3 regions of the Tissierella carlieri genome follow, and region 2 is predicted to be linked to each of the others. Evidence: riboswitches for the same ligand, from Rfam matches in the RefSeq annotation. Region 2 holds a riboswitch; each other region holds the start of a gene.
What was found. A riboswitch is a leader RNA that binds a small molecule or an ion and turns the genes downstream of it on or off. The one in region 2 is predicted to bind S-adenosylmethionine.
Positions count from the first base shown of each region.

Region 1: linked by a shared signal. The riboswitch ahead of KQI38_RS17730 (methionine ABC transporter ATP-binding protein) and the one ahead of KQI38_RS06605 (homocysteine synthase) in region 2 are both predicted to bind S-adenosylmethionine.
Region 3: linked by a shared signal. The riboswitch ahead of KQI38_RS01340 (homoserine O-succinyltransferase) and the one ahead of KQI38_RS06605 (homocysteine synthase) in region 2 are both predicted to bind S-adenosylmethionine.

Region 1 covers NZ_JAHLOH010000049.1:8,711-14,778, reverse strand. Annotated here, with positions in the region: gene KQI38_RS17760 (dihydroorotase) at 3-1,190, opposite strand; gene KQI38_RS17755 (aspartate carbamoyltransferase regulatory subunit) at 1,192-1,620, opposite strand; gene pyrB (aspartate carbamoyltransferase) at 1,620-2,543, opposite strand; gene KQI38_RS17745 (spore coat protein) at 2,800-3,099, opposite strand; gene KQI38_RS17740 (hypothetical protein) at 3,115-3,321, opposite strand; gene KQI38_RS17735 (hypothetical protein) at 3,446-3,652, shown strand; SAM riboswitch class I at 3,742-3,841, shown strand; gene KQI38_RS17730 (methionine ABC transporter ATP-binding protein) at 3,940-4,944, shown strand; gene KQI38_RS17725 (methionine ABC transporter permease) at 4,944-5,588, shown strand; gene KQI38_RS17720 (MetQ/NlpA family ABC transporter substrate-binding protein) at 5,608-6,068, shown strand, end outside.
Region 2 covers NZ_JAHLOH010000023.1:143,563-149,630, reverse strand. Annotated here, with positions in the region: gene KQI38_RS06615 (sensor histidine kinase) at 1-996, shown strand, start outside; gene KQI38_RS06610 (amidohydrolase family protein) at 1,047-3,008, opposite strand; SAM riboswitch class I at 3,196-3,294, shown strand; SAM riboswitch class I at 3,739-3,854, shown strand; gene KQI38_RS06605 (homocysteine synthase) at 3,972-5,264, shown strand; gene metF (methylenetetrahydrofolate reductase [NAD(P)H]) at 5,376-6,068, shown strand, end outside.
Region 3 covers NZ_JAHLOH010000012.1:1,990-8,057, reverse strand. Annotated here, with positions in the region: partial or broken gene KQI38_RS01355 (GNAT family N-acetyltransferase) at 1-61, shown strand, start outside; gene KQI38_RS22205 (hypothetical protein) at 116-238, shown strand; gene KQI38_RS01350 (sensor domain-containing diguanylate cyclase) at 380-1,963, shown strand; gene KQI38_RS01345 (RtcB family protein) at 1,992-3,206, shown strand; SAM riboswitch class I at 3,282-3,371, shown strand; SAM riboswitch class I at 3,438-3,547, shown strand; gene KQI38_RS01340 (homoserine O-succinyltransferase) at 3,774-4,664, shown strand; gene KQI38_RS01335 (homoserine dehydrogenase) at 4,664-5,893, shown strand; gene KQI38_RS01330 (aspartate kinase) at 5,910-6,068, shown strand, end outside.

The sequences.
Region 1 (6,068 bases), on a different contig from region 2:
TTTTAATCCTTATTTATATATTTAAACTCTCCATTTTTTAATGTCATAATTACCTGTCCACAAAACTTCATTCCGTTAAATGGAGTATTCTTTCCCTTAGATATAAATTTTTCTCCATCTATTATAATTTCTTTATTTAAATCTAATAAAACTATATCTCCATCATAGCCTTTTTCTATTTTACCTTTTCTGACCCCTATTATTCTTCCTGCATTTCCTGACATTATTTGAGACAATTTCATTAAATCTATTTTACTAGACTTAACTAAAGTCGTATAAGAAACAGGAAAAGCTGTTTCTATTCCAGATAGTCCCGGAGCTCCTTTTTCTTTATCTTCTTCAGTATGGGGTGCATGATCTGTAGCTATGGTATCTACAGTGCCATCTATTATCCCTTGAATAAGTGATTCTACATCTTCCTTTGCTCTTATAGGAGGATTAACCTTAAAATCATTATCCCAAAGAGCTATATGATGTGGTGTTACTTCACATGTAACATTAACTCCTTCTGATTTTGCTTTTCTTACTTCCTCAATAGCCTCTCTTGTACTTACATGGCATAAATGTAACCTTGCCCCAGTTACCCTTGATAAATAAATATCTCTTATTGTAATAATATTTTCCGATATTCTATAGTCAATTGGAGTCAAATCATCATCTTCTGCATGGGTCATGATAGTTAGTCCTTTTTCCTTAGCCTTAGTCATAGCCTTATACATAACGATATTTGATTTTATTCCTTTGCCATCATCAGAAATAAATTTTACTCTATTATCTAATCTATCCAAATGTTTAAGAGTATGTCCATCAAAATCCTTTGTGATAGAAACAGTTTGATGGATATTCACTAAATCCAGTTCCTTTGCTTTATTCAGCACATATTCTACTGTTTCCATTGAAGAGCAAATCGGATTAGTATTTCCCATTAGGTTGACTAATGTATATCCACCTTTTAATGCTGCCAGTCCCCCAGTAAATAAGTCTTCTTTATGAGTAAATCCTGGTTCCCTAAAATGAACATGTAAATCGATGAATGAAGGCATAAGAACTAAGCCTTCTCCATCTATTTCTGTACAATTATAATCTAAATTTACACCGAAATCTTCTATTATTCCATTTTTAATATATAAATCCCCAAGAAAATCCTTGGACTCATCTACTATTCTTGCTCCTTTTATAAGAATATCCACTCTATCCCTCCCAAGAATATATCTGATCACAATATTCACATTTGTATCTTCCCTTATCTTCATCGATTAAAACAAATCTATGGACTATTCCTCTTTCATTGGAGGTTATACATCTAGGGTTCTTACATTCAATAATTCCTTCTACTCTATCTGGCAATGATAAATTGATTTTTTCTGTAATTCTTTCATTTTCAATAATGTTTACTGTAATATTTGGGTCAATAAATCCTAACATTGCTAAATCTATATCTATAACATTTTCAATTTTAATCATATCCTTACATCCATGCTTCTTACTAGCAGCATTCATTATAAGAGCCACAGTAAAATCAGCCTCATCTAGTTTTAAATGTTTAAATATAAAAAATCCATATCCTGGTTTAATATGATCTATAACAATGCCTTTTGTAATACTATTAATATTTAACATTATTTCACCCCCAATAATTTAACGATTAAAGCCATTCTAACAAACATTCCGTATTTTGCTTGTTTAAAATACCAAGCTCTAGGGTCATTATCTACTTCCATGCTTATTTCATTTACTCTTGGAAGTGGATGAAGAATTGTTAAATCTGATTTAGCTGATTTTAACTTAACATTATCTAATATATAACTATCTTTTAGTCTTATATAATCAGCCTCATTGAAAAAACGCTCTTTTTGTACTCTAGTCATATATAGTATATCCAACTGATCTATAACTTCTTCAAGTCTTTCTACTTCTAAATAATCTAGAGCTTTTTTATCTAGAATCTCAGTCTTAATATATTCAGGAGTTTGTAATTCATTAGGGGATATTAATATAAATCTAATATTATCATATCTTGACATTGCTTTTATTAAAGAATGAACTGTACGACCAAATTTAAGATCTCCACATAGTCCTATGGTTAAATTAGAAAAGTTACCTTTTGCAACTCTAATAGTCAAAAGGTCTGTAAGTGTTTGAGTTGGGTGCTGGTGACCACCATCACCTGCATTTATTAGAGGAATATCACAAAACTGTGAACCGTATTTTGGTGCCCCTTCCTTTGGGTGACGTATAGCAATAATATCTGTGTACGCTGCAACTGTTCTTATGGTATCAGGTAAATTCTCTCCTTTAGTTACAGAACTTGAACCTGGCTCTGAAAAACCTACTATTTTTCCTCCTAGCCTAAGCATTGCAGCTTCAAAACTTAACCTAGTTCTAGTACTAGGTTCGAAAAATAATGTCCCCAAAACCTTTCCATCACAAATATGGGTAAAGTCTTCTGGTTTCTCAATAATTTCTTCTGCTAATTGAAATATCTCTTCTAGCTCTTCCACAGTAAAATCCTGTGGATCAATTAGATGCCTTCCTTTTAACATTTTAATTCCTCCTTTAACTTAGTAGCCTTTTAAAGGATTAGCGTTCGAAAAAACCTTCCAAATAGGAAGGCACAAGTATACCATAAATATTTATCTACGCTCTCCTTCCTAACCTCTCTGGATTAGATTAAAGGTATTTATATCTATAATATAATAGCATATTAAAAATAAAATGTCTATAAGTTTTATCCCAGTTGTAATTAAAAATTTTTATTTAAAAATTGAGAACTCCTTAATTTGGAGTTCTCAATACTTACTATTGCATTTGCTGATTTGTATTTGTTGTAGTTGTATTTGTACTATTAGCAGCTGATGTTAATGTGTTCTTTATTTGATTTACGTCATTTTTATTAGCTGGCGGAGCTGGCTTATAATATCCTTTTTGCTCGGCTATTTGGTATAATTGATATTGCATTTGTTCTGCTTCATTTCTTAATGTCTGTAGAGTTGATCTTAATTGTTGATTTGAACATTCCATTATAGCTGTTGTATAAGTATTTATACTAGCTTTAGCTCCTGCTAAAATATCATTTACAATATCTCTTTCTTGCATCATTTATTTTCCCTCCTCTTATAATGAATTAATTAGGTTAGTGGCAGTAGTTTTTGCGTCTGTACTTGCTTGCTGAAGCATTTGTTTTAATTGTGGATCTTGAACTTGATTTGCATAAGTTCCAAACTTACTACTCATAGTTAAGTGACCACCAGCAATTTCTTTTACACAGTTAAGTTCTTGTTGAGTTACACTATTTAAATTTACAGTATTTTTAAGTGCCATAAATACACTCCTTTCAATTTTTTTGTTCTCCTTTATTGTTTGTTAAAATAATTTTTTTATTCTTCCAAAAGATTCTTAAATATAATTAAATAAATAGGAAAAACTAAATTCAGGAGGTGTAAAAATGGAAAGAATCCCTAGTATAAAAAACAATCCTGAATTCGACATATATTACCAAAGTGAAAATCTTCAAAACACAGATTTTACAAGCTATGAAAATTTGGATTCTAGAAGACCAGATGCTTATGTAGGCTTTTCCAATGATATATTTTTATATCCACAATCCTTTTTTACTAGTTTTGATGATTTAGAATGGTACGATGAATTATAAAAAAAGGTAAAAGTAAAATTTTTTTAAATTTATAGTTGACAAAATTAAGAAATAGTATTAAAATGAATTTTAAAATCAACTGAATATAACTCTTATCGAGAGTGGCGGAGGGAATGGCCCTATGAAGCCCGGCAACCTGTATTATTACAAGGTGCTAAATCCAACGGTATTTGTACCGAAAGATGAGAGAGGAATGTAGACCTCTTTCTTCTGAAGAGGTTTTTTTATTTAGACCTCTTTAAATAAAGAGGTTTTTGTTTTAGCAATTTAAGGGGTGAATATATTAAATGATTAAAATCAATAATTTATCTAAAATATTTTTTAGTGACAAAGAGAAATTAACAGCAGTAAACAATGTAAACCTGAATATAAAGAAAGGAGAGATTTTTGGGATTATTGGATTAAGTGGCGCTGGAAAATCCACTTTAATTAGATGTTTAAATAGACTTGAGGAACCAACGAAAGGAAAAATATTTATTGATGGAATAGATCTAACAGCACTTGACAAGGAAAGTTTAAGAAAAGAGCGAAAAGAAATAGGTATGATATTTCAACATTTTAATCTATTATCTCAAAAAACTGTTTATGAAAATATAGCCTTTCCTTTACAGTTAGAAAAAATGGATTCTGAAAAAATTCATAATAGAGTTAATGAGCTTTTAGAATATGTAGATTTAAAAGATAAAAAAAACAGCTATCCTAGTCAACTAAGCGGAGGCCAAAAACAAAGAGTGGCTATCGCAAGAGCCATTGCTAATAATCCTAAAATACTTCTTAGTGATGAGGGAACCTCTGCATTGGACCCGAAGACTACAAAGTCTATATTAGAATTACTAAAAAAAATAAGAGATGAGTTAAATATAACCATAGTGATGATAACCCATCAGATGGAAGTAGTAAAGGAAATATGCGATAGAATTGCTATTATGGAAGATGGACAAGTTGTAGAAGAAAATACCGTAGAAAATCTCTTTAGAGAACCTAAGACAAAGATTGCCCAAGCCTTCATCAGCTCTTTACAAGGAAATATAGAAGAAGAAATTATAAATCCAAATGATTTTAAGGGAAATCTTATTAGATTAAGTTTTTTAGGAGATAGTGCTAAAAGACCAATTGTATCTAAAGTAATAAGAAGTTTTAATATTGATGTGAATATATTATCAGGAAATATCAACAAATTGCAATCCACTAGTGTAGGCCATCTAATATTAGAATTAATTGGAGAAGATGAAGAAATAAATAAAGCTCTTTCATTTTTAGAGAATGAAGATGTTCACGTGGAGGTGATATAATGGCTGAGTTAGTTATACCTTCTTTATTAGAAACTCTATATATGGTATTTTTCTCAACAGTATTTTCATTATTGCTAGGATTTCCACTAGGAATTCTATTGGTAATTACTGAAAAAGATAATATCTGGGAAAAGCCTACGTTTAACAAGATTTTAGGGAGTATTATAAATGTAATGAGATCTATACCTTTCATTATTCTAATGATTTTAGCATTTCCTATCTCAAAGCTTATAGTTGGTACAAAAATAGGTACAACAGCAACTATAGTACCTTTGTCCCTAGCTGCAGCTCCTTTCGTAGCTAGAGTTATGGAAGGGAGTTTAAAGGAAATCGACAGGGGTGTAATTGAATCTAGTCTCGCTATGGGGGCTACAGTTCAACAAATTGTTGGAAAAGTTCTTATTCCAGAGTCACTTCCTTCTATAGTGTCCGGAGTAACCTTAACTATAATAAATCTAATTGGATATTCGGCCATGGCAGGTGCTATAGGAGGTGGTGGATTAGGTGATCTAGCTATTCGTTTTGGACTATATAAATGGCAAAAAGATGTAATGTTTGTAGCCCTTGTAGTCATTATAATTTTAGTTCAAGGAGTACAACTTTTAGGTAACTATATTTCTTTAAAAATAAATAAAAATAAATAAAATAAATGGGGGAATTAAATTGAAAAAATTATTATCACTTGTATTAATTGTCGTATTATCATTATCAGTTTTAGCAGGCTGTAGCTCTAAGCCTTCCGAAACGAACAAAATTAAAATAGGTGTATCTCCAGACCCACATGCTAAATTAGTTAGTTTAGTTGTAGATGATCTGAAAAAAGAAGGAATTGAAATTGAAATAATTGAATTCGCAGCAGACTATGTAACGCCAAACCTATCTCTTAATGATGGAGATATAGATGCTAATTTCTTTCAGCATGAACCTTATTTCAATGATTTTAAAGCAAAACAAAACTTAGACTTAGTCTCTTTAGGAAAAATTCATGTAGAGCCAATGGCATTATACTCTTCTAAATATAAATCTATAGATGAAATACCAGATGGTGCTGTAATAGCTATACCAAATGATACAGTAAATGGTGGTAGAGCTTTACTTTTACTCGAAGCTAATGGATTAATCAA
Region 2 (6,068 bases):
GATTACATAGGGATTTTTGCATTTCAAAAAAATTATTTAAATGAATACAATAATAATGTTAATTTGATGATAAGGATTATATTTATTCAACTCATCCTATTTATAGTGATGATTCTAGTCAATTATATTTGGCTGAAGAAAACAACAGATCCTTTAAACGATTTAGCAACGGCCATGACTTTTATAGGACAAGGTAAGTTTTCTAATGGATTAAAAACTAGGAATAATGATGAGATAGGCATACTGATCGATCATTTTAATAAAATGGAAGATCAAATAATGGAGCAGATGAGATATCTACAGTTAGAAAAGAAAAAGATAGAAGAATTGGAGAAAGAATCTAGGGATTTCTTCAATTATGCAACTCATGAAATGAAAACTCCTATTACTTCAATTTTAGGATATACTCAATTATTGCAAAAAGGAAACCTAGACAAGGAAGTAACGGAAAGAGCTTACAGCAGGATTATAGCTGAATCTGAAAGAATGTATAAGCTTATTCAAAATATGTTAGTTGTTGCTAGATGTGAACAATTAGAGGAATATGAACCAGAAAGTTTTAACATTAAAGAATTATTAGCTAAAATAATCTATGAGTTTGAGCTAACTTTTAATAAGCAAAAAATTAATATCTGCTTTGATTGTGATGATACTATAATTTTTGCTATAAAGGAAGAGGTACGGACTATAATTAAGAATTTGATTGACAATGGAATTAAGTATAGTCAAGATGGAAAGATAAGCATTAAATGTAAATCTGAAGATTATGTCTGTATTATTGTAGAGAATAAAATTTTACCTATTCCAAAGGAAATAAGAGAAAAACTTTTAGAGCCATTTATTAAATATAATTATGGAGAACATACTCAGATGAGCTCAGGGTTAGGATTATTCATTTGTAAAGAATTAGCTGAAAAGAACAAAGCATATATTGACTATAAAATTTACGAAGATAGAATTTGTTTTAGAGTTAAGTTTATCAATATAGAACAATAAATAATAGGGAAAATCTATAGATTTTCCCTATTATTTTAATGATTATATCGTTATTTTTTTCGTTTAAGTCCTAATAATACTAAAACTATTATTAGAGCTGAAACACCGTATACAATAAATATAGTTTTATTATTTTTTGATGGAGATTCTTTTGATTCTGTTGGCTTTTCATCATCACTATGTTGAAAAGCTTCTCTAGCATCGTCTTTTGTCGCAATTAGTTTTAAATCCAATAAGTTTTCAGATTGATTTATTTCATAATCCTCATTTAACAATATATTGAGATCTTCAAGAGAAATATAGGTGTTTTCTTTATATATAATTGGTTCACCTATTAATTGCAATTCTTTTTCTCTTAAATTAGCCTTTCTACTTCCAATTTCTAAATTTAATATATTTCCGATATTTATACTACCATCTATTGAGTTTTCAACTGGAATATTTAGTGTTTCAAAGGTTTCTCTTATAGGAAGATATATTTTATCATCAATTTTATATATTTTTTCCATAGACACTTCTTCTTTATCATCTACTTTGATTTTGAAGTCAATAGGTTCATTATCAGGAGTTTTGTCTACAAAGTAGGATTTCACAGGTTTTCCAGGTTTTACTCCTTTAACTATACCATCTTTATTTTTTACGATAACCCCATTGACGAGTACATATTCGATTCCAACTGAAGGAGCACCAGAATCTTTTACAGTAGATTTGTCTATTATTGTATCTGGATTGAATATAGTAATATCTGCATCTCCTCCAACTTCTATTCTACCCTTATATTTCATAGAAGGAGCGGAACTTTCCATTCTTTTAGCAGGGAGGTAAGATACTTTCTTTATTGCATCCATTATAGATAATACTTTTTCTTCTCTAACATATTTACCAAATACACGGCTATAAGTTCCAGCGCCTCTAGGATGATTATTATAGCTTGGCTCTATGATAGTATCACTTCCTATCATAGTGTCAGGGTCTTTTAAGAGCATTATAAGTTCTGATTCAGGCATGGAACCATGGGCGGCAACTAATAGATGTTGCTGACGATACCTATCGAATGTATCTTTTGTAATTCTAATATCTGTACCGCCTATCTGTAAATCTTCATAAGTGATTTTGAACCTATCTTGCCAGCCTGGACGGAAACGAGCTGAATCTATATAGGTTGCCCAATAGTCATATGGATAAAAACAAGTTGTAATATCCAAGCCTTCCTCCTTAGCCTTTTTTACCATATCCAAAGCCTTGTCCATAACAAAAGTACCGCCTGTACTGTTGATATGCATAATATGGATTATAGCGCCAGTTTCTTTTCCATAATCTATTACTTCTTGAATGCCATCTAAGCCTTTTTCTTCATCTGAATGTCTTAAATGATAGAAGGTAGGTAGATTATATTCCTTAGCTAAATTTAATAGTGGAATAACTTCATTTTTTACTCCAGGTACATATTCAAAGCTAAAAGAAATGCCTAATGCACCGGCTTCAACATTTTTTCTTACAACATCTACTAATTTTTGTATATCCTCTTCCTTAGTTACTTCAGTATCTACGCCATATCCTACAATAGGCCATCTATGTCTTGTAACAAAAGATGAAGCCCCAAAGTTAGCCAATACTCCATTTTTTTCCCAAGCTCTATACCAAGAGACAGCATCCTCGGTACCACCATGCATAGCTAGATTGCTAGTTACACCATCCAATACCTTTAACTCTATACCCACAGAGTTTGGATCATATGATATAAGGTCTACAAATCCAGGAGAAATAACAAGACCATCTGCATCAATTACTTTTTCTCCTTTCAATTCTTCCTTGGTTATTTTTTCTACCTTAGAACCAATTATTCCAATATTATAATCCTTAAGTTCGTGATCCGTAGATGGATTATAAACAGTTCCACCTTTTATGACTATGTCATATATAATCGGGTTATCGGCAAAGGTTTGAACGGGTATTATATTTAACAACATAATAATTGATAATGATAAAAAAATTACTCTTTTGAGATTCACTTGCACACTTCCTCTCTTTTTTAAATAGCTTGTCTCATAATGTAATATTTTATCATAAAGAAAAGAAGAAGTCTTTACAAAACAAAGACAATTAATGGAATTCAATTATTAAAAATAAAATTAAATATATAAAACAACTATTGACATCTATTTCATTATCTAATATAATTAGCTTAATTTAAAATTAGACTTATCAAGAGAGGTGGAGGGAAAGGCCCTATGAAACCCAGCAACCAGTATTAATTACATGGTGCTAAATCCTACAGCATTAGCTGAGAGATAAGATTTCGATTATTTTACCTCTTTTTAGCTAAAGAGGTTTTTTTATGACCTAACTTAGCGAACGATAGTGAGCTTTAGTAGGTCAAACGCAATGAGCACCAAATCTATACGAGCGTAGCGAGTAAATAGATTTGAGTTGCGAAACTGCGGGAAATGACCTAACTTAGCGAACGATAGGTCCTAGCGGACACCACTGAATTATGCCCTACGGGGTAGATAAGGGTTGTGAGCTTTAGTAGGTCAAACGCACCATTTGCTTCGCTCATTTCTACGTTCACTAGCGTTCACTTCGCTGTCCGTTTTGTCTGCAACTCGCATATATATGCTCGTTGGACAAAAAGGCAATGAGCACCAAATCTATACGAGCATAGCGAGTAAATAGATTTGAGTTGCGAAACTGCGAAAAAATTATGGATAAGTATAATTTTAAAAATTCAATAATTTAATATTCTTATCAAGAGAGGTGGAGGGAAAGGCCCTGTGAAACTTCGGCAACCTTCAGATTAATCTGAAAAGGTGCCAAATCCTACCCTAAGTTCAATCGAACTTAGAGAAAGATGAGAAGGTGTTTGCATACTGTTATGAGTGTAATCTCCTTTCATCTAATATTAAAAAATTAGGAAAGGAGGTTTTTTATTATCTAGTAGCAAATAAATTTTATTGAATAAAGGAGAGATTATAATGAGTGAAAGAAAATTAAAATTTGATACATTACAAGTACATGCAGGACAGGAAGTTGATAAAACTACTGGATCTAGGGCAGTGCCTATATACCAAACTACATCCTATGTTTTTGACAGTGTTGAACATGGAGCAAATCTATTTGCATTAAAAGAAGAAGGATATATTTATACAAGAATAATGAACCCAACAACTGATGCCTTTGAAAAGAGAATAGCAGCATTAGAAGGGGGAGTTGGAGCATTAGCCGTTGGTTCTGGTTCAGCTGCCATTACTTATGCAATTTTGAATATTGCTGGTGTTAGAGATGAGATAATATCAGCAAGTACATTATATGGAGGCACTCATACTTTGTTTTCTACAACTTTACCAAAGTTAGGTATAAATACAGTTTTTGTTGATCCAGATGATCCAGAAAACTTTAGAAAGGCTATAAATGAGAATACTAAGGCAGTTTATATAGAAAGTATAGGAAATCCTGGAATAAATCTTATTGATATTGAGGCTGTGGCTAAGATTGCACATGAAAACAATATACCTTTAATTATAGATAATACATTTGGTACACCGTATCTCATAAGGCCTATAGAATTTGGAGCAGATATTGTAGTTCACTCTGCAACAAAATTCATTGGAGGTCATGGGACCTCAATAGGAGGAGTAATAGTTGATTCTGGAAAATTTAATTGGCTAAATAACCCTAAGTTTCTAGGATTCAATACACCTGATCCAAGCTATCATGGTTTAGTATATGCAAGAGATATTGGAGAAGCGGCTTATATTGTAAAAGCTAGGGTACAGCTTTTAAGAGATACTGGTGCAGCCCTAAGTCCATTCAATTCGTTCTTATTCTTACAAGGACTTGAAACTTTATCATTGAGAGTTGAAAGGCATGTGGCTAATGCAAAAAGAATAGCTGAGTTTCTATACAAACATCCTTTAGTTTCTTGGGTAAATTATCCTAGCTTAGAAGGAAATAAATACAACTATCTTGCTAAGAAGTATTTTCCTAAAGGAGCAGGGTCTATATTTACGTTTGGAATAAAGGGTGGAGTTGAAGAAGGAAAGAGATTTATAGAATCACTAGAGATATTTTCACACCTTGCAAATGTGGCTGATGCAAAATCTCTTGTCATTCATCCGGCTAGTACTACACATTCACAGCTAAATGAGGAAGACCAAATAAAAGCAGGTGTTGCTCCAGACTTAATAAGATTATCAATAGGAATAGAAGATGTAGAGGATTTAATAGAAGACATTGAGCAAGCACTTGAGAGAGCAGTAAGATCTTAAAGCAGCACATATTATAGACAAATTGCTAGAACTTCAAGAGTTTTAGCAATTTGCCTAATAATTATCTATATAAAATTGAAATATTATAATGAGATATTAAAGGAGGCAAATATGAATATAAAACAATTATTTGATAAGAAAAACTTAGTTTTTTCCTTTGAGATATTCCCCCCTAAGCCTGATTATCCAATAGAGACAGTATATGATACCATAGAAGAATTAAGTGTTTTAAATCCTGATTATATAAGTGTTACATATGGAGCAGGGGGTAGTGTTAACAACAACAGAACCTGTCAGTTATCACATTTAATGAAGGATAGATATAATATTGAATCTTTAGCACATTTAACTTGTATAGGTTCTAGTAAAGAGTATATGGATTGTGTACTAGAAGAACTAAAAGAGAAAGGTATAAATAACATATTAGCCCTAAGAGGTGATATTGGAAGCATAGGAGTAGGAGAGTTCAATAACTCTCAAGAACTTATACAATATATAAAACAAAGTGGAGATTTTGGAGTAGCTGCCGCTTGCTATCCTGAGGGACATATAGAAAGCAAAAAAGATATTGATAAAGATATTAGAATACTTAAATTAAAGGAAGAGGCTGGTGCAGATTATTTTATTTCTCAACTTTTCTTTGATAACTCCTATTTCTATAATCTCTTAGATAAGGCAGAACAAAAAGGAATTAAAGCTCCAATACAGGCAGGAATTATGCCAGTAATAAATAAAAAGCAAATAGAAAGAGTAATCTCCCTTTGCGGAGCTTCACTTCCAAATAAGTTCCTTAGAATTATGAAT
Region 3 (6,068 bases), on a different contig from region 2:
AGAATTCCACTATTATAAACTTAGTAAAAGTGAATGGAGAAATAAGAATAAAGAATATTAATCAGATTAGCTTTTCTTAAATAATAAACTTTAAAGAAAAATAGAAGAATATTTATTGAAAAGAGATGATCTTACAGTCTTATTTATTACTCATAAAGTGAACGAAGATTTTACTAAATATTATGATGATATAATAAGATTTGAAGAAGGTAGATTAGTAGCTTTAAACATTAGCTAGAGAATGCTCCAGTCTTTATAGGCTGGAGCATTTCTTTAATATTCGAATAATTTTATATAACGAGTTACAACTATTATAACAGTTATGATACAATGAAATTATAAATAGGAAGGTAATTAGTGAGCCGAAAGGATGGTCCAATTGAAAAAGCGGATACATAAATTGATTGACAGAATTGATAGCCTGGAGAGAGTAAGAAAACTATATATTTTTTTACTTATCTTTTCCATAGCTTCTTTACTGGTTATTTTGAATTATTCTTACATATCTACATTTAAGGATGTAAAAGTATTATATGCCCAATATACTAAAGATCGCATTATAGATATAAAGAAGGATTTTCTTAGGGATTCAGTCAATAATATGATAAATAATATTGAGCAAACACAAGTTGAGATAATGGAAGTAAATAGAAATCGTATAAATAGAGCTACTAAAGTTATAGAAGAATATTATAGATCAGAAAAAGAAGATTTTTTAGAGAAAGTCATTGACTACTTTGATACAGGAACTATCAAAGAGGCTTTCGATATATTTATATTAGATAGATCTACAGATAAAATTTTATACCAGAATAATATAGGCCATATGGAGGATACAAGAGATGTCTATGATTATATTGATGATTTAAAGAAAAAGGCTATAACGTATAATGAAGATGATTATGGAAAATATTATATTTTTTATGGAGTTACTAAAGATTACATAAAACATGCAACTACAGAATCTATAAAGAAACGAATACATAGTGATAGCTTTGAAAATGATGCTTATATTTGGATTAATGAGATTGTGAATTATGATGGTGGAGACAATTATGCCATTCGCCTCATCCATCCAAACTTAAAAGACACAGAAGGTACGTATTTATCTACAAAGACTCAAGATATTGAAGGTAATTATCCTTACCTAACAGAACTCAACGGAATTAAAGAAAATGGGGAAATATATTTTACCTATTTTTTTAAAAAGAAAACACGTGACGAAGTTGCTGAAAAATTAACTTATGCAAAGTTATATAAAGAATATAATTGGATTATTGCAATGGGTGTTTATTTTGATGACATTCAACCTTATATAGATGAAATTTCTGAGGATGGTGATAAAGCTATTTCTAAAATGACTGCATTAGTAGGAGTTTTATCACTTGGATTGATCCTTATAGGAATTTTAATAGTATTAATTTTAGAACATTGGTATTATCAAAATTCTAATAAAGAATTAAGAGAAAAATTAAATATAGATGAACTCACTAAGGCTTTTAATAGGAGAGCTGCCACAAAAAAGCTGCAAGAAACATTTTATTTATTTAAAAGATATAATAATGTTTTTGCCGTTGTTATCTTTGATATAGATGATTTCAAAAAAATAAACGATAGTTACGGACATGATGTAGGGGATAGAGTTTTAAGAAATCTTGTAGAAATCATAAATAAATCTACAAGAAAAACAGATTTTCTTTGTAGATGGGGAGGAGAAGAATTCCTTCTTATTTGTGAAGGGCTGAAAGAAGAACATTTAGATTCATTTACAGATAAGATTTTAAGAGATATAGAAAATTTTGAGTATGAGGACCAAGGCGAAAAATACCATATAACTATCTCAATAGGTGCTTCTTATTTTAATAAAGATGATGAAGATTTTTCATCTGTAGTTAAAAGAGCAGATATGGCCTTATATAAATCTAAGAAAGAAGGAAAGAATAGAGCCACACTTGATATATGATAATATGATTAAAGAAGGATGTGACTAAATGGAATTACAAGGAAGATATAATATTGCCAAGATATTTACTGATAATCTTGAAGACGGAGCAAAGGAGCAAATACTTGATTTGTTAAATCAAGATTTCATCCAGGATTCAAAGGTTCGAATAATGCCAGATGTTCATCAAGGTATGGGTTGTGTAATTGGATTTACAGCTGATATGGGGGATAAGGTGATACCCAATATTGTTGGAGTTGATATAGGATGTGGAATGCTTACTGTAGAACTTAGAGATATAGACATAGACTTACCAAGGTTAGATGATATAATAAACAAAAAGATTCCTTCTGGAAAATCTACACATAATGAAAGAAAGTTTAAATTTGATAAATTAAAGGATTTGTATTGCCTTAGAGATTTGAAGGATACTAAAAGAATTGAAAGAAGTATAGGAACTCTCGGGGGTGGCAATCACTTTATTGAAATCGGAGTAGATAGCAACAACAATAAATATTTAGTAATCCATTCAGGCAGCAGAAACCTAGGTAAGCAAGTGGCAGAGATATATCAAAGACTAGCAATAGATTTATGTAGCGGCAAGGGTGATTATTTTATTAAAAGAGAAGAAATAATTGCTCGCTATAAAGCAGAAGGCAGAAGAAAAGAAATAAAGAAGGTTCTTGAAGAGTTAGAAAAGGACTATGCAGAACTTCAGCCTAAATATCCCAAGGCTTTGTGCTATTTAACTGGGGAGCATAGAGAAAAGTATTTAAATGATATGAGGATATGTCAAGAATATGCAAGTTTAAATCGTGAAGTAATGTCAGATATTATTCTTAAAAACTTACTTGGAAAAGAGCTAAGTGAATTTAACTATTTTGAGACTATTCATAACTATATTAATTTCAAGGATAATATCATTAGGAAGGGTGCCATAGCAGCCTATAAAGGTGAAAAAGTTCTAATTCCTATAAATATGAGAGATGGTTCCATAATCGCCATTGGAAAGGGTAATCCTGAATGGAATTATTCAGCTCCTCATGGAGCAGGAAGGCTTATGAGCAGAAATGTTGCAAAGGAGGCTGTCACTTTAGATGAGTTTAAAAAGAGTATGGAAGGAATTTATTCTACATCCATAAGTGAACATACTTTAGATGAATCACCATTTGCATATAAAGCGATTGAAGAAATATTAAATAATATTACTGAAACTGCTGAGGTCATTGACATAATAAAGCCAATTTATAATTTCAAAGCATAAGAATTAATAAAAGATATTTTTTCATTGACATATTTAATCCTCTGTGTTAATATCATTTTAACAATTTAATAGTATTGCTTATCAAGAGTTAGGGTAGAGAATTAGCTCTATGACCCTACGCCAACCTGCCATTTGGCAAGGTGGTTCTGCTAATGGCGATAAGAGAGATTTCATAGAAAATCGACCTTCTTAGCATTAGCTAAGAAGGTTTTTTAATTACAACTTAATATTTTCTTATCTAGAGAGGTGGAGGGACTGGCCCGATGAAACCCAGCAACAATTTTAAGCTATATAGTTTAAAAAATGTGCTAATTCCTGCGGTGAAAACTGAGAGATAAGAGGCGGAATCTATATCTTTTTGCATTATAAATCCCTTCTTATCTTAGAAAGGGATTTTTTAATTATAAAAAGGAGGATTAGAAAATGAAAAAAACTAGAATTAGTGATTTCCATGTTAACAACTGTCAGGGGAGAGTTTAGAACTTACATGCATGAGGAGGGATATTTAGTTCTGAGAATATTGGAGATATAATAAAAGCTTTTGAAATAGGATTAGGAGGGTAAGACATGGGATTAGTAATTGATATAAATATTTCAGCCATAGATTTACTTAGAAAGGAAAATATAGATATTAATTCTAAAAGTAAATCTGAAGATTTGCCAAAAGTATTAGTATTAAATTTAATGCCAAATAAATTAGATACGGAGTTTCAACTGTTAAAATTACTAGGAAACAGCTTTATAGATATACAGGTAGATTTTTTATATACAGAAACATATAGGTCTAAGAATACAAATCTAAGTTATCTAGAGAAAGTTTATAAAACATTAGGTGAAATAAAAAATATAAATTATGATGGAATGATAATAACTGGCACCCCTTTGGAATTTGTAGATTTTAATGAGATATCCTACTGGAAAGAGTTGAAAGCTATAATAGATTATTCTAATGAGTATATTAAGTCTACTATCTATCTATGTTGGGCAGCAGTAGCAGGATTATATCACAATTATAAGATACCTAGGCATACAACAGATAAAAAGGTAGCAGGGATATTCAGCCATGAGATTGTAAATATAAACTCCCCACTATTTGAGAGATGTGGAGAAAAGATACTTTCTCCGCATTCTAGGTATTTTGAGATTAAAGAAGAAGATATAAAAGATATAGAAGAATTAGAAGTTTTATCAAAATCAAATGATGCTGGGATATACATAGTAGCTGGAAGAAAAGGGAAACAGATATATATTACAGGCCATCCAGAGTATGATAGGTATACTTTATACAATGAATATAGAAGAGATAGAGATAAAGGATTATCACCAGATTTACCTAAGAATTATTTTCCTAATGATGATTTTACTCTAATACCTGAAAATACATGGAGCGGCTATTCGCAAATTTTAGTAGATAACTGGATAAGATATTATTTAATACAAAAGGAGGGGGAAAATTAATGTTGAATATTGGCTTATTAGGATTGGGAACAGTGGGAATAGGTATTGTACAGATACTAGAAGAAAGAAAGAAGTATCTAGAGAAGCTAATAAAACAAGAAATTAGCATATCTAAGATTTTGGTAAAGGATATAGATAAGAAGAGAGATATTGAAATAGATAAAGAGAAACTAACCACCGATATTTACGAAATAATTGAAGATGATAATATTGATATAATTATTGAAGTTTTGGGAGGTTTAGATAACCCATATTATTATATAAAAGAAGCATTAAATAAAGGGAAGGATGTAATAACAGCTAATAAAGCTGTGGTTGCAAAACATCTGGAAGAGTTAACAAATTTAGCGAAAGCAAAGAATAAATCTTTTTTATACGAAGCTAGTGTAGGTGGTGGCATCCCTATTATAAAACCATTAAAAGAGCAGGTAAATATAAACCAAATACAAGAAATAAGAGGCATATTAAATGGAACATCTAATTATATACTGACAAAGATGATATCAGAAAACTTGGATTTCCAGGAAGCATTAGAAACAAGTCAAAGGTTAGGGTATGCAGAGGCAAATCCTACTGATGATATTGAAGGTTATGATACTAGAAGAAAACTTAGGATTTTATCTACTATTGCATTTAAAGACAAGATAGGTGAAGAAGATATTTCATGTTATGGAATTAATAGTATAAACTTTAGTGATATAAAGAATATAAAATCAATGAGTTGTACAGTTAAGTTATTAGGTACAGCAATTGTAAATGATAATAAGTATTATGCTTCTGTGGAGCCAGTTATAATGAGCCAAAATTCTTATTTTAGTAAAGTTGATGATGCAAATAATTTGGTTTCTTTTATAGGAGATAATGTAGGAGAATTAAGATTCTTTGGAGAAGGTGCTGGAAGATTTCCTACAGCTAATGCAGTATTAAGTGATTTAATAGATATTACGTCCAATACCTATCAAAGAAATTGTTCTTTAGAAAATAGTGAGTTAAATAACATTAATCAATTATATCGAGGCAAATATTATATGAGAATTAATGTGAAGGAGGATACCAAGGTTAAAATAGAAAAATATATAATTGATAATGAAATTATAGAAGATATGATTGAAAAGAAGGATAGCATTGCATTTACCACTAAATTGATATCAAAAAAGAAATTAGAAAAATTAATTGATATATTTATGATAGATTCTAAGAATTATTTTGTGGCAAGGCTAGAAGTGTAAAAAAGGACGTGATTTCATGATTGTTCAGAAATATGGTGGTAGTTCAGTAGAAACCACTGAAAAGATTATTCAAGTTTCTAAAAAGATAATTGAAAGAAAGAAATCTACTAAGGACATTATAGTTGTAGTTTCAGCTATGGGAAAGAGTACAAATAGACTTATTGAGTTGGCTAAA